4 regions of the Teredinibacter franksiae genome follow, and region 3 is predicted to be linked to each of the others. Evidence: predicted binding sites of a transcription regulator. Region 3 holds the regulator's gene; each other region holds the start of a gene.
What was found. Region 3 encodes sigma-54, which starts transcription at its own class of promoters, with help from an activator protein. Its sites were predicted from a motif close to TGGCACANNNNTTGCNNT; they were not measured.
Positions count from the first base shown of each region.

Region 1: H5336_RS07475 (putative urea ABC transporter substrate-binding protein) is a predicted target of sigma-54. The motif match lies at 1,945-1,962, and genes of this name have one in related genera.
Region 2: H5336_RS03980 (CmpA/NrtA family ABC transporter substrate-binding protein) is a predicted target of sigma-54. The motif match lies at 1,780-1,797, and genes of this name have one in related genera.
Region 4: H5336_RS07615 (PEP-CTERM sorting domain-containing protein) is a predicted target of sigma-54. The motif match lies at 1,537-1,554, and genes of this name have one in related genera.

Region 1 covers NZ_JACJUV010000001.1:1,822,779-1,826,113, reverse strand. The annotation lists gene H5336_RS07480 (ABC transporter permease) at 1-536, opposite strand, end outside; gene H5336_RS07475 (putative urea ABC transporter substrate-binding protein) at 575-1,681, opposite strand; guanidine-I (ykkC/yxkD leader) riboswitch at 1,741-1,888, opposite strand; gene H5336_RS07470 (response regulator) at 2,154-3,335, shown strand, end outside.
Region 2 covers NZ_JACJUV010000001.1:991,831-995,165, reverse strand. The annotation lists gene H5336_RS03985 (ABC transporter permease) at 1-132, opposite strand, end outside; gene H5336_RS03980 (CmpA/NrtA family ABC transporter substrate-binding protein) at 254-1,660, opposite strand; gene H5336_RS03975 (VacB/RNase II family 3'-5' exoribonuclease) at 2,354-3,335, opposite strand, start outside.
Region 3 covers NZ_JACJUV010000001.1:3,445,772-3,449,106, reverse strand. The annotation lists gene lptB (LPS export ABC transporter ATP-binding protein) at 1-490, shown strand, start outside; gene H5336_RS14700 (RNA polymerase factor sigma-54) at 635-2,173, shown strand; gene H5336_RS14695 (PTS sugar transporter subunit IIA) at 2,377-2,829, shown strand; gene rapZ (RNase adapter RapZ) at 2,932-3,335, shown strand, end outside.
Region 4 covers NZ_JACJUV010000001.1:1,860,177-1,863,511, forward strand. The annotation lists gene H5336_RS07610 (transporter substrate-binding domain-containing protein) at 1-269, opposite strand, end outside; gene H5336_RS07615 (PEP-CTERM sorting domain-containing protein) at 838-1,482, opposite strand; gene H5336_RS07620 (glycoside hydrolase family 28 protein) at 2,192-3,335, shown strand, end outside.

The sequences.
Region 1 (3,335 bases), 1.6 Mb from region 3:
GTGTTGGCGCCCAGAGTTTGCGCCTTAATAATCTGTTCGTTGGGTATTTCCATTACACGTTGATAGACATCGCGCGTAATAAAGGGGGTTATGCCTATAACAATGAGCACAACCTTAGACAGTTCCCCCAAGCCAAAAATAATAAATAGAATGGGTAGGATGGCCATGGGTGGCACCAAGGATATTGCGGTTACCAGCGGGGAGAATTTTGCGCGAAAATAGGGGACAGCCCCCATTAGTACGCCAACCGATAGCGCAAGAAGTGCACTAATGCCAACGCCGATGCAAAGGCGCTTTAGGCTATTGTAAGTATCTTGCCAAAAAAGATATTCACCCGAGCGCTTACTTGGTTTCAGTGCCATTCGATCGATGGCATCTGCAATCGAGCTAAGTGAGGGTAAGAGTTTGTCGTTGGGGTTTTCTGCCAGTCGTGCCTCTGAAGCTATCACATAGACAAATAGCAGAAGCACAAATGGCAGAAGCCCGAGAAATAGACGCACCGGTTTTGACGGGTACTGGTTAATTAATTTCTTCATCGGTGCGTCAATTCCTGGTTTAGTTTACAGGGCACGATCTACAGAGAACCCTCTGCCGCCATTTGCATATAGTTTGGGTTGAACCGAAATTTTACGTTCTCGGCATCGCCGTATATTCCCGAGGGTGTTTCAACACCGATGTAATTGGCGTCGGTTGCGCCTTCGCCAAGAATACCGTGATCAAAAGAAAACTCGGCAACGTACTGCATTGTGGTTTTGAGTTTATCGCTATTGACGAAGGCTACGGCATGGTCCGGTTGGTAAAACATTTGCGTTGAGGTCAGTTGAGCATCGAAACCCGCTAGATTGGTTCCGGAAGCGATTCCCATACTCGTGCGTGCCGCTAGGCCTGCTTCGTCACTGGCGCCCATAATGTCCATAATTTCATACCAAGCGCCAACCAAGGCTTTGCCAAAGTTGGGGTTGTCCGTAAGTGTTTTGGTGTTGACCACCATTAAATCGATGATTTCACCGGGAATGTTGGACGAGTCGTACACCTTGTTGGCACTCGGCATGGCCGTAATTTCGCTTAGTAGTGGGTTCCAAGTAACAACCGATGTGACGTCTGATGTGGAGTAAGCTGCAACCATATCGGCATCGGAAATATTCACCACTTTAACGTCCTGTTCACTTAAGCCAACTGACTCTAGGCCGCGTGCTAGCAAGTAGTGAGAAACACTCAGCTCCACCAAGTTAACGGTCTGGCCCTTAATATCTGCCAGAGCGGATTTATCTTTCAATACAACACCGTCGTTACCATTGGAGAAGTCGCCGACAATCAGCGCGGTGGAATCAACGCCGCCAGCAGCAGGGATCGTGAGGGCGTCCATGTTGGTCATGGTGCAGCCATCGTATGCCCCTGCGGTATATTGATTAATTGATTCGATGTAATCGTTAATTTGTGTTACTTCGATTTCAATACCGTATTTGTCAGCCCACTTTTTTACGATGCCTTGTTGGGCGCCAAAGTCCCACGGCATCCAGCCAACGTAGATAGACCAGCACACTTTAAACTTGGGAGTTTCGGCAACAGCTGCTGCAGGGGCCGAGGCTGTGGAAGATTTGGTTTCAGCCACTTTTTCGGAGCAGGCTCCAAGCAAGAGGGTAAAACCGAGAAGAGCGCCGGTGAGTAGTTTGTTATGCATGTTTAAGCTCCAAAGGTCACACGAAAAAATGAGGAAACAATGGCGCTGTGTTGCCATTAATCTCCCGGGCTTTTATCCCGCCGTGTAACCCTTCGTTCGTAAACATATAACGAATACAGAAAGGTCGAAAGCTCTCGGTCCAGGCGCCTGAAACTACTCAAAATAGTTTCTTTATATGTTCAGGCCGGAACCCTAGCTTTCCATTGGTACGAATTGTTGCGGTTCAACAACTGAGCGTTATTGATTCCTCGCGTAGCCTAAGTAAAGCAATTCCGGTGCCAGAGGTTGCAATGCCCGGTAATACTGGATTTATGTGCAAAATGGGCGTGTTGTGCGGCTCTATTTGGTGCGCCTAGGCAATCGATGCGTTTTGCTGGTGCTCTACGGAGACCGAATTCGTCTACGCTGGCTCATACACCGTGATCTATACTCGTTAGGTAATTACTGATCTAACTAATGGCTACTCCGTGGCATGACCCCAGCATCGCACTCCCAGACCAGGTACCGAATAAAGCGTCCAGGGAACCCTATACGCTGGCTGTTAGTCGTTGCGCCTGTGCTGCTGGGCATTCTGTTGGTATTCGCAGACTGGTCCAATAACCGGATGTTTGAGCAGGCGCAGCGCTCAAGTGCTCTGCAGGAGCTTTCGGTAATACGCGCGAGACTGGAGGGGAATATTAATGCCAACCTGCAAACCGGCCTGAGTCTGGCGGCTATAATCGGTGCAAATTCCAACCTCAATCAGGATGTTTTTTCCCAGTACGCCAAGAGCTTGTTTCGCGGGCATACCCAATTGCGCAATATTGCCGCTGCGCCGGATATGGTCATTCGTTACATGTATCCACTCAAAGGTAATGAGGCTGCGGTTAATCTCGATTATCGTGCGGTTCCCGAACAATGGAGCGCCATACAGACGGCGCTGGATTCTGGTGATTTGGTGCTCGCGGGTCCGGTGAACCTCAAGCAGGGAGGGCAGGGGCTTATAGGTCGAGTGCCAGTCTTTAACCCTAATGTGCAAACCGGTGAGCCAGAGTTGTGGGGTTTGGTCGCGGTGGTGATTAATCTGCAAGAATTCTATCGTGAAAGCGGGTTAATCGATGGCGACAAAAAAATTGAAATTGCCATCCGCGGATTAGACGGCAAGGGCGATATCGGGCATGTTTTTTGGGGTCGATTAAGCCTGTTTGAACAAAATCCCGTTACCGATCGGGTAAGTCTGCCGCATGGTTACTGGCGAATTGCGGCGATCCCGGAAGGTGGCTGGAGCCCTCGTGCAGATAACGCCTGGCAACTGCGCGGAGTGGGCGTATTTATTTTGATCTCCTTCTGCTTGGGAACGCTGTTTATTGACCGTTTAATTAGTCGGCGTCGGGAGCAGGACGTACGTTTAAACGGCCTATTCGACCTTTCCCCCATTGGTATTGCGCTTAACGATTTTAATACCGGCACCTTCTTAGAGCTTAATCAGGCCATTGTTGCACCTTCGGGCTATAGCACTGAGGAATTTAAGCTGCTGAGTTTTCGTGACCTCACGCCCGCTGAATTTGAACCAGCCGAAAGGCAGCAGCTACAACGATTATTGCAAACCGGTCGCTACGGTCCTTATGAAAAGGAATATATTCGTAAGGATGGTTCTCGATATCCAGTAGTGCAA
Region 2 (3,335 bases), 2.5 Mb from region 3:
TATGATGGGTATGCCCATTGCTATCCAAAGTTGCTTTGCCTGTTCTTTTGGATCCTCGCCTGCAATTAGACGTGCGACCGGTACAAACCACGTTAAGCCTGATACCTGCAATATGTTGATGATTTTGTTCATGATAAATTCAGTCCACTAAATACAGTTTCTTCTTGGATAGCCCGTCAAAAAGAGCGGTGGCGAACCACCGCGACAAGACGGGAGAAACTTTCCATTTAACTTCGTTGCAATTTTGTAATGGCTACTTCTTTTTTACGCCAGTTGCGGTTACGACTTCACCAGATTTTAATCCAATTGGGAACTTAGCTAGGTACTCGTTTGGTTTTTTACCATCAAAAACAATGCTGTCGATAAATTCTTTTTGCGGTGCCTTGTAGCCATCTGTTCCGAAAGGAAAATCTTCTTTTTTGACTTTACCTTCTGCAACCAGAATTTTCGCAGCCTTCATGTAAATTTCGGGCTTGTACACTTTTTTGGCCATGTCGTGGTACCAAGTGTCGGGTTTGTCCTCACCAATTTGGCCCCAGCGACGCATTTGTGTGAGGTACCAAATAGCGTCTGAGTAGAATGGGTAAGTGGCGTAATAGCGGTAGAATACGTTGAAATCTGGCACTTCTCGCACATCGCCTTTTTCGTACTCAAAGGTGCCTGTCATGGAGTTGGCGATAACTTCAGCGTCGGCGCCCACGTAGTTAGGTTTGGATAGAATTTTTACGGCTTCTTCGCGGTTAACATTGTCTTTTTCGTCCAACCATTGCGCCGCACGAATTAAGGCCTTTACTACGGCTAAATGAGTGTTGGGGTATTTTTTCGCCCATCCATCAGACACGCCGAACACTTTTTCTGGGTTGTTTTTCCAGATTTCGTAGTCGGTGATAACCGGTACACCAATACCTTTAAATACGGCCTGCTGGTTCCAAGGTTCGCCCACGCAGTAGCCGTATATAGTGCCGGCTTCCATGGTGGCGGGCATTTGTGGTGGTGGTGTTACTGACAGCAGTGTATCGGCAGCAATTTGGCCAACAGTGCCGGAAGAGCCTGGGCCGTAGTAACCGGGCTCAAGTCCGCCGGCAGCTAGCCAATAGCGTAGCTCGTAGTTGTGGGTGGAAACGGGGAATACCATGCCCATGTTGAAGGGTTTACCTTCAGACTTGTATTTTTCGACAACCGGCTTTAACGCGCTTGCGCTGATGGGGTGAACGGGCTTGCCATTTTTGACTGGAATATTAGGCTTCATTTGTTTCCAAATGTCGTTGGAAACGGTGATGCCGTTACCGTTTAAATCCATACTGAAGGCGGTAACGATGTGGGCTTTGGTGCCGTAACCGATAGTTGCTCCTAGAGGCTGGCCCGCAAGCATGTGCGCACCGTCAAGCTTACCGTCGATAACACCGTCCAGTAATACTTTCCAATTGGCTTGCGCTTCCAGTGTTACAAATAGTCCTTCGTCTTCAAAAAAGCCCTGTTCGTAGGCAATGGCCAGTGGAGCCATATCGGTCAGTTTTATAAAGCCGAAAGTCAGTTCATCTTTTTCAAGTTCTAGCTCTTCGGCATGTGAACTTAAAGTTGTAACTATCAGCAATAACGCCGTTATTATTGCCGCAGAAAAATTTGAAAGTCTGTGAAATGAAAAAATCTTTAGTCCCATTGTTTAACCCCAGGTCATTAGGTGTTTATTGGATGGCGCTCGTTATTTGTGCGTTGAAACTGTGCGAGCAAAACCAGCGTTTAAAAATATTATTTGTGAGTCATGAATACATGGAGATAATGGCAATTCCCTTGCCAACTGATGGGGAAATCAAAAAAGTACTTAAAAATCAGTAGCCTAAGAGCGATTTCTTGGGGTTTTTGTTTGCTTAGGAGAAGTTCTGATGCACCGCTTTGGTGATAGTTACATCTAGTGGTGATTCAAACTAGAACAGAGGACGCCGCTTGTAGTGTTTGCTTGTGGTGCAAAGGGTGGGCGTAGTAGACACAAAACTGTGCTTGGACAGAAATAAAAATTCTTGTTTTACTTTTTAATTGTTAGTGGTCGCACCAAAATGGTGAGTGCTGGGGGTTGTGTGTGCTTGGCTAGAGGTATTTGAGGTAAGAGTAAAGGGTTGTTGAGTACAACCCTTTTTCGGTGATACGAAAGTTAAAGTAAACTTTTAAATCGTTTGGTTAATTATTTCACGTCTTCGGCGGTCTTTACTGTTTCTGTTTATCCATCAAAAGTACTTTTCTTTTGAGTGATTTCTTTCTTTTTTTTGTTTTTAACCCTTATGCTGTCGGTATGGAGGTGGAGAGCGGGCAGGGGGAGCTGGCCGTTTTTATATGGCCATTCCCTGCTAAACAAGTGTTAATCAGCCTCAGGGCCGATAACGCTAAAAGCTATTCGGCGTTTTTCCATGTCCACACTCTCAATTTTCACTTCTACATCGTTTTCCAGTGCGTAGGTATTGCCTTGAGTTGTGATTGTCATGCGTTTAGCATCGAACGTTTTTTCCTGCTTTTTAGGGAAGAGCACAAAGCCATCGACACCGGAATCGATTAAGCGCGCGCCAAAGCCTTGTTGGGTGACAATGCGTACCTTGGCTTTACCGCTTGTGCCCACAAATTTTTGTGCGTACTGGCAAATCAGCCATTGGTATAGTTCGCGGTCGGCCTGGCGGCTTTGTTGCAGTGCGCTCTTCACCGCTGCCAGGTTTTCTGTGGTTATGGGTGTAAACGCGCTATCGGTTAACAGCTGACTAATGGCCCAGTGGTTGTAGAGGTCTGCGTAGCGACGGATGGGGGAGGTGACGGTGGCATATACCGGCATGCCCATGCCTAGGTGAGGCGTTGCAGCCAAGCTTAGTTCGCTAGAAGGCATCATTCGACGCAAGGGCGATACGAGGTGGGCCTTGTCGGAGGCCATTAACGATTTAATGAGGGCAATATAGCTGTCTGCTTCAAGTAAATTTTCTGGATGTTCAACCGATTCTTCTTTTAACAAGGCTTTTACTTCACCGAGCCTGTCTTCGCGGAATCCACTGTGGCTGGTAAACAAGCCAGTGTTGTGTTTTTGCAAAAACTCACCGGCACATAAATTGGTTGCAAGCATGGCTTCTTCAACAATTTTGTGTGCGCGGGTGCGTGTGCGCGGTGAAAGTTTGTCAATTTTTCCTGTGTTTGACAGTTGAATGTCGTACTCGAGCTGGTCTTCGCCTACAAGAAAATCTTTTTTTCGTATGCGTGTACGGCGTTCGGTAAACTCGCCCAGGTTGTTCAACATTTGCTGGGTATCAGCGGGTAGCTGGTTGATTTCGTTGTCGCTGTCGCCTTCTAGTAGCGCTGTTACA
Region 3 (3,335 bases):
TCTTGGCTATCTACCTCAAGAGGCCTCGGTATTCCGCAAGCTGACAGTGGCCGACAACATTATGGCTATTCTAGAAACCCGTTCAGAGCTTAACCGCAAACAGCGTATTGCCGCCATGGAGCAATTACTTAACGAATTCCACATTCAACACATTCGTGACAGCCTGGGCATGGCGCTTTCTGGCGGTGAACGCAGGCGCGTTGAAATCGCCAGAGCCCTAGCCACAGAACCACAGTTCATCCTGCTTGACGAACCTTTTGCCGGCGTAGACCCCATCTCTGTCAGCGACATTAAGCAAATTGTTCAACACCTAAAAGGGCGCGGCATTGGCGTACTCATTACCGATCATAATGTACGAGAAACACTGGATATCTGTGAGAAGGCGTATATCGTTTCTGAGGGCCACATTATTGCCGAAGGTGCAGCAGCGGAAGTACTCAACAACCAGAAAGTACGAGAAGTGTACCTAGGTAAACATTTCACCCTATAATCCCCGAGATTTCCTTGACAACCCCCTTAAAATGGTCTTCAAACCGGCATATTCCTTGCTTTTAAAAACCATTGCGCGTCTCGAATACGAAGACTAAACTACGACTTGTAACCCTTTACTCACTACACGTTCGCAGTTCATCCTATGAAGCAATCTCTCCAGCTAAAACTGGGACAACAACTTACGATGACACCACAGTTGCAACAGGCCATTCGCCTACTGCAACTTTCGACGCTGGACCTGCAAGTCGAAATTCAAGAGGCGCTGGACTCCAATCCAATGCTCGAAACGTCGGACGATATAGAAGAGGCGCCAGCGACAAACGACGCGAACGAACAAGCACCGCCGGCAACAGACAACCAAAACACCTCGCAGGACACCGAAGCAGCTAATACCACGGCGAGCGCCGATGACACCAGCAGCGCGGAGGAATTTGCCGACAAGCCTGACGGTGACTGGAATGAAGACAGCATTCCAACAGACCTCGCGGTAGACACCAGCTGGGACGACATTTACGAACCTACGCCATCAGGTTCCGGCCTAGCTAAACCCGACAGCGAAGATTACGATTTTGAGTCCCGCCGGGGCACGTCCGAAACCTTGCAGGATCACCTGCACTGGCAACTCAACCTCACCCCCATGTCGGACCTCGACCGAGAAATTGCCGAAACCCTCATCGATGCCGTGCAGCCCAACGGTATTCTCGGGCAACCGCTTGAAGAGCTGTTCACCAGCCTGATGACACAGTATGAAGAACTCGAAGAAGATGAGATTCTCGCCGTACTTCATCGCGTGCAGCAGTTCGATCCTCCGGGCGTACTCAGCCAAGATATCCGCGAGTGCCTGCTTATCCAGCTGAACCAGCTAGGCGTTGAAGGCCCCGATATCAGCCATGCACGCGCACTGGTAAAAGACTACCTGAACCTGCTCGCAAGCCGCGACTTTAAGCAACTTATGCGCAAGCTTCGGCTCAAAGAGCCCGAACTGCAAGCGGCCATTAGTATCATCCAAGGGCTAAATCCACGCCCCGGAGAATCCATTGGCAGCGACGATACCGAATATGTAGTACCCGATGTATTTGTCAGCAAGGTCAATAATCGTTGGGTTGTGCAGCTTAACCCCGACATCGCCCCCAAGCTTCGCATTAACTCCGGCTATGCATCGATGGTAAAGCGTGCGGACTCCAGTGCCGACAACACTTTCCTGCGCGACAACCTACAGGAAGCTCGCTGGTTCTTAAAGAGCCTGCAAAGCCGTAACGAAACCCTGCTAAAAGTCTCCACCTGCATTGTCGAAAAACAACAGGGCTTTCTCGACTACGGCCCAGAAGCCATGAAGCCCATGGTGCTGCACGATGTTGCCGAAATAGTGGAAATGCACGAATCCACCATTTCTCGGGTAACCACACAAAAATACATGCACACCCCCCAGGGTATTTTCGAGCTGAAATACTTCTTTTCAAGTCATGTTGCCACCGATACCGGCGGAGAGTGTTCATCTACAGCCATTCGCGCCATCATTAAAAAATTGGTGGCCGCAGAGAATGCACGCAAACCCCTAAGCGACTCAAAAATCACAGGGCTACTGGGCGAGCAGGGAATCAAGGTGGCCCGACGCACAATTGCCAAGTACCGTGAATCGCTACACATACCACCTTCCAACGAACGAAAGCGGCTGGTGTAAAGCCATTTACCACACCTTGAATAAGTGATTAAATTTTTATTTACTCTTTTTTTGATTTCCCCAGCTCCCAACTCTTGGAAGATCACGGATTATTGGTAGAATGCGCGCCAATTCGATGAGTTGCTCAACAAAGCAATCGCTTTGCACAAAAGACTTAAACCTCATCTAATATTAATACGGACATCACCGGCAATCGAATCACCATGCAGATTTCGTCACTCCTTTCCGAAGATCGCTGCAAAGCCGCCACAAGCGACAGCAGCAAAAAACGCCTGCTAGAAAATCTCGCTGGCATTTTTGCCCACGCCATTGAAGGTACCAACGAGACAGCGCTTTTTCAGAGCCTCGTTTCAAGGGAACGCTTGGGTTCAACCGGTATCGGCCAGGGTATTGCTATACCCCACTGCCGATTTGCCACCGGGGGTGAAACCCTATGCGCCTGTATTACCCTCGAGCAGCCCATCGACTTCGACGCCGTAGACGGTGAGCCCGTGGACCTAGTATTTGCCATGCTGGTGCCCGAGAACGCTGAAGACGCCCACCTGCAAACCCTCTCGAGCCTTGCCGAAAACCTGCAAGACCCAAGCTACGCAAAGCGCCTGAGGGCCTGTCACAACAATCAAGAATTGTTTCGTATCGCTTCTGGTGTAAACTAAAAACTGAGCCCAAGCCTATGGCTCAGCCCGTCGGGTCTAAGCGCTCCGAAGAGCGCACCAGTATTACACTTACCCAGCGAACAACTTTCCCGGAAGAATTTTATGCGCCTGCTTATCATCAGTGGAAGATCTGGATCCGGTAAAACGTCGGCCCTACACCTGCTTGAAGACGAAGGCTACACCTGTATCGACAACCTACCGGTTAACTTGTTACCGGCCCTTATCGAGCAAATAGCCGCCGCACCCAACGCCGATAGCCAGCGCTTTGCCATCGGCATTGACGCACGCAATATCTATAGCGACCTCGGCAAGCTCGGCGAACTTATTGCCAGCGCCCCTATCGACCGCAAACAGTACCAGATCGTATTTCTCGATAGCTCGCGTGAAATGCTGCTTAAACGCTTTTCCGAAACACGGCGTCGCCACCCTCTTTCCGACGAGTTTATTGGCCTTAACGAAGCTATCGAGAAAGAGAAAGCTATACTTCAACCCATGGCCGCAGCGGC
Region 4 (3,335 bases), 1.6 Mb from region 3:
CCAGTATGCAGTTCCCGGTACTGGCGCTCACGAAACATTGGCAGCGGTGATCGAACCAGATCATAGTCGCCGTATGGACCTCGGGTGGCCTCCAGTGCAATCCCCAGCAACTCGAAGCTATAATCTAAACGTCTATCTTTGTTTGTATGTGGCTTGGCAGCAATCACCATATCTCGCTGTTCATTGGCAACGAGCCCCTCAGGCGCACAACCCAAGCAAGCGAGCACCCAACAGATGCGGCGAATGAAATATTTGAAACTATTTTTCATAGAAACAATTGATAGAAAAACGATGGGTGTGAGAACAACTGGAAAGCTCGCTATATACAGGAAGTATAGTCAGATATAGCAATAACGACGTAAGAAACCTGTAATAATTGTCGTCGGTATCCAACTACCCTTTTCGTAACAATACTCGACTCTTAAACCATGGCTCATTAGCCTAATACGTGAGCCCCGCTTTTTAACTATCATAAAATACTCTACAGCGAAACTGAAGGCTGATTTGAACTCATCGTCGCTATTGGGCAACTGGGTAGTATGATCCCACTAAATTTGCAAATTCGGTGCTTTAATTGAATATAGAATATGCAAACGTGGCTTGCCTCCTTCTGGCATGGCTTATATCGGCTCAACCGCTAGTGGAGGCACGAGAGGAACTAAACTCCCCAATCCATAGTTCTATTTCTGACAACTTCCACCTTAGCGATAAGGTAAAGAGTAATATGAGACTAACGAAACAGCCAAAAAAAAAAGGCGCTTTATCCAGATTCAGACAAAGGTAAACCACAAAAAACCGGAGGCAATAACACCTCCGGTTTCTTTCTAGAACAAAGAACTACTTAATAAAACGACGACGAGAAACGCCTAAAGCAAGAATACCTAAGCCCAACAAGCCAAGACTTGATGGCTCTGGAACTTCAGCTGAGTGCAAACGAAAGCTCAGCTCGGATACATTTTGTGGTGTTCCACCGTTTCCGAGAGAACCGAGACCAACCTGACCGGCGTTACCGGCGCCTAGCGTATCAAAGTGCATATCATCGCCAGAAAAAGAGATCCAGTAATCGCCTGCACCCAGATTTACGCCGCTCAAAAGAGCTGAAAGGGTTACGTTCGCATTGACGCCTTGAGTCTTGTTAGTAGAAAGCAGATCCAACTCTTGGAAATCAAATACGTTTGTCCAAACCTGATCTTGATTATAGGCATTCCAGATGCTTAAACGAACATCGGTATCTGCACCAGCCGTTGGCAGAATATTGTAAAAGCTCGCATCCCACTCTACGGTTAAATCAGCTACACCGGCCGTAAGCGAAAAATTGTCGAACATAGTATGCGCGTCCATGTCTCCACAAGAGGAGCAATGCCCACCGATATTATCGGTACCGGTACCATTGTCCCAAATTAGCGCTGCGTTAGCGCTAAGGGTAAAGCCTAGGGCCAAGATGGCCAGCGAGTACTTCAGTGTTAGCAAAACATTCTTCATTGTTCACTCCAAAAATTATTGTATTCACCAGCATTTTCCAGTGATACGTATTCAAGAGCACGTAGTGTGCCAATACGCGCCAAACGAACAAAAAGGTTTTTTATATGCCAAATTTTTCTTATATATTAGTGACTTGGGTCACAATTAAACGTAACAAATACTACTTTAGCATTATTGCTATAGGGGGTTTCTGTAAATTTATCTGACACAGCCATCATCAATGAAGACCTTAGCGCATACACTAAAAGACTGTTTCTCCGGCCATCTCGCATTGGCAAAAGGAGGAGCAATGGCGCGCAGCGCATTAGTACTGGTACAGGGATAACAAAACAAAAACCGCAAAATCCAAACTTTTCTGTTTTGTCGCTTTCCGCTGTGACTAACATTAACCACCCAATGTTAAATGTCGGCTGCACAGGAGCAATCGATACTCCCGTAAATGACAAAAACACATATTCTGAGCTCACACACATTCCCGGTACGGCACAAAGTTCCTCGAACTATTACCCTCATCAAGATTCACCAAAGAATAGCGCTACTATCCGTCCCAAACCTAGAACCAATCCCACGGGTGACTACAGTGCGTGGTTCCTGTGTTTTTAACTATCATTAGCTAATGTCTTCAAAAAAACTGTAGCCAGACTTGGAAACATTGAAAATCGGCGGGCAGGTAGCGTAATTTTACTCATTTTGAAAATAGGGTGGCTAAATGAAATATACAAACGTGGTTTATGTCCTTCTGGCATGGCTTATATCGGCTCAACCGCTAGCGCAGGCGCGAAATATTAGTTACGACGATAATTTCGGGCCTTTATACAAGAACCTGCCATTTAACATGCCTCTGGTCGCGCTGCCCAAAATTCCCCGCTATGAGGTTTCCATTGAAAAATTTGGCGGCGTGGGTGATGGCGTTTCAGTCAATACAGGCGCTTTCGCCAAAGCCATTAACCACCTTTCCGAGAAAGGTGGTGGTCGCTTAATAGTACCGAGGGGTATTTGGTTAAGCGGCCCTATCGTGCTTAAAAGTCATATCGACTTACATGTACAAAGTGGTGCCTTGGTTAAATTCATTCCCGACAAAGACCTCTACGAACTCATCGACACCAGCTATGAAGGCCTAAACGCTTGGCGGCCTATAAGCCCCATTTATGCCAACAATTTGACCGATATTGCCATTACCGGCCAAGGCACTATTGATGGATCTGGCGGCGACTGGCGGCTAGTGAAGAAATCGAAAATGACCGATGGCCAATGGAAAAAACTGGTGGCCAGTGGCGGTATTGTATCCGACGATGGCAAAGTCTGGTTTCCCTCTCAGGAGTCGCTGCAGGGTGCGAAAGCGATGAAGACTGACAACATCTTCAAATACAACAAAAAGCAGGCACAAGCCATAAAACATTGGCTACGCCCTGTAATGGTGGCGTTGGTGAATACCGATAGAATTTTACTGGATGGCCCAACCTTCCAAAACTCGCCCGCCTGGAACCTGCATCTACTTATGAGCAAAAATATTGTAGTGAGGAATGTGCAGGTACGAAATCCCTGGTTTGCTCAAAACGGGGATGGCATAGACCTAGAATCAGTGAAGAACGTGTTGGTCTACAAAAACCGGTTTGATGTGGGTGACGACGCTATTTGCCTTAAATCTGGAAAAAATGAAGACGGTCGCCGCCGCGGTATACCGAGCGAAAACCTGATTATTCAAGATAACGTGGTATACCACGGCCATGGCGGGTTTGTACTCGGTAGCGAAATGTCGGGCGGAGTAAAAAATGTATCTTTCTCCAAGGCAACCTTTATTGGTACCGATATCGGTATTCGCTTTAAAAGCACGCGCGGGCGTGGTGGCGTAG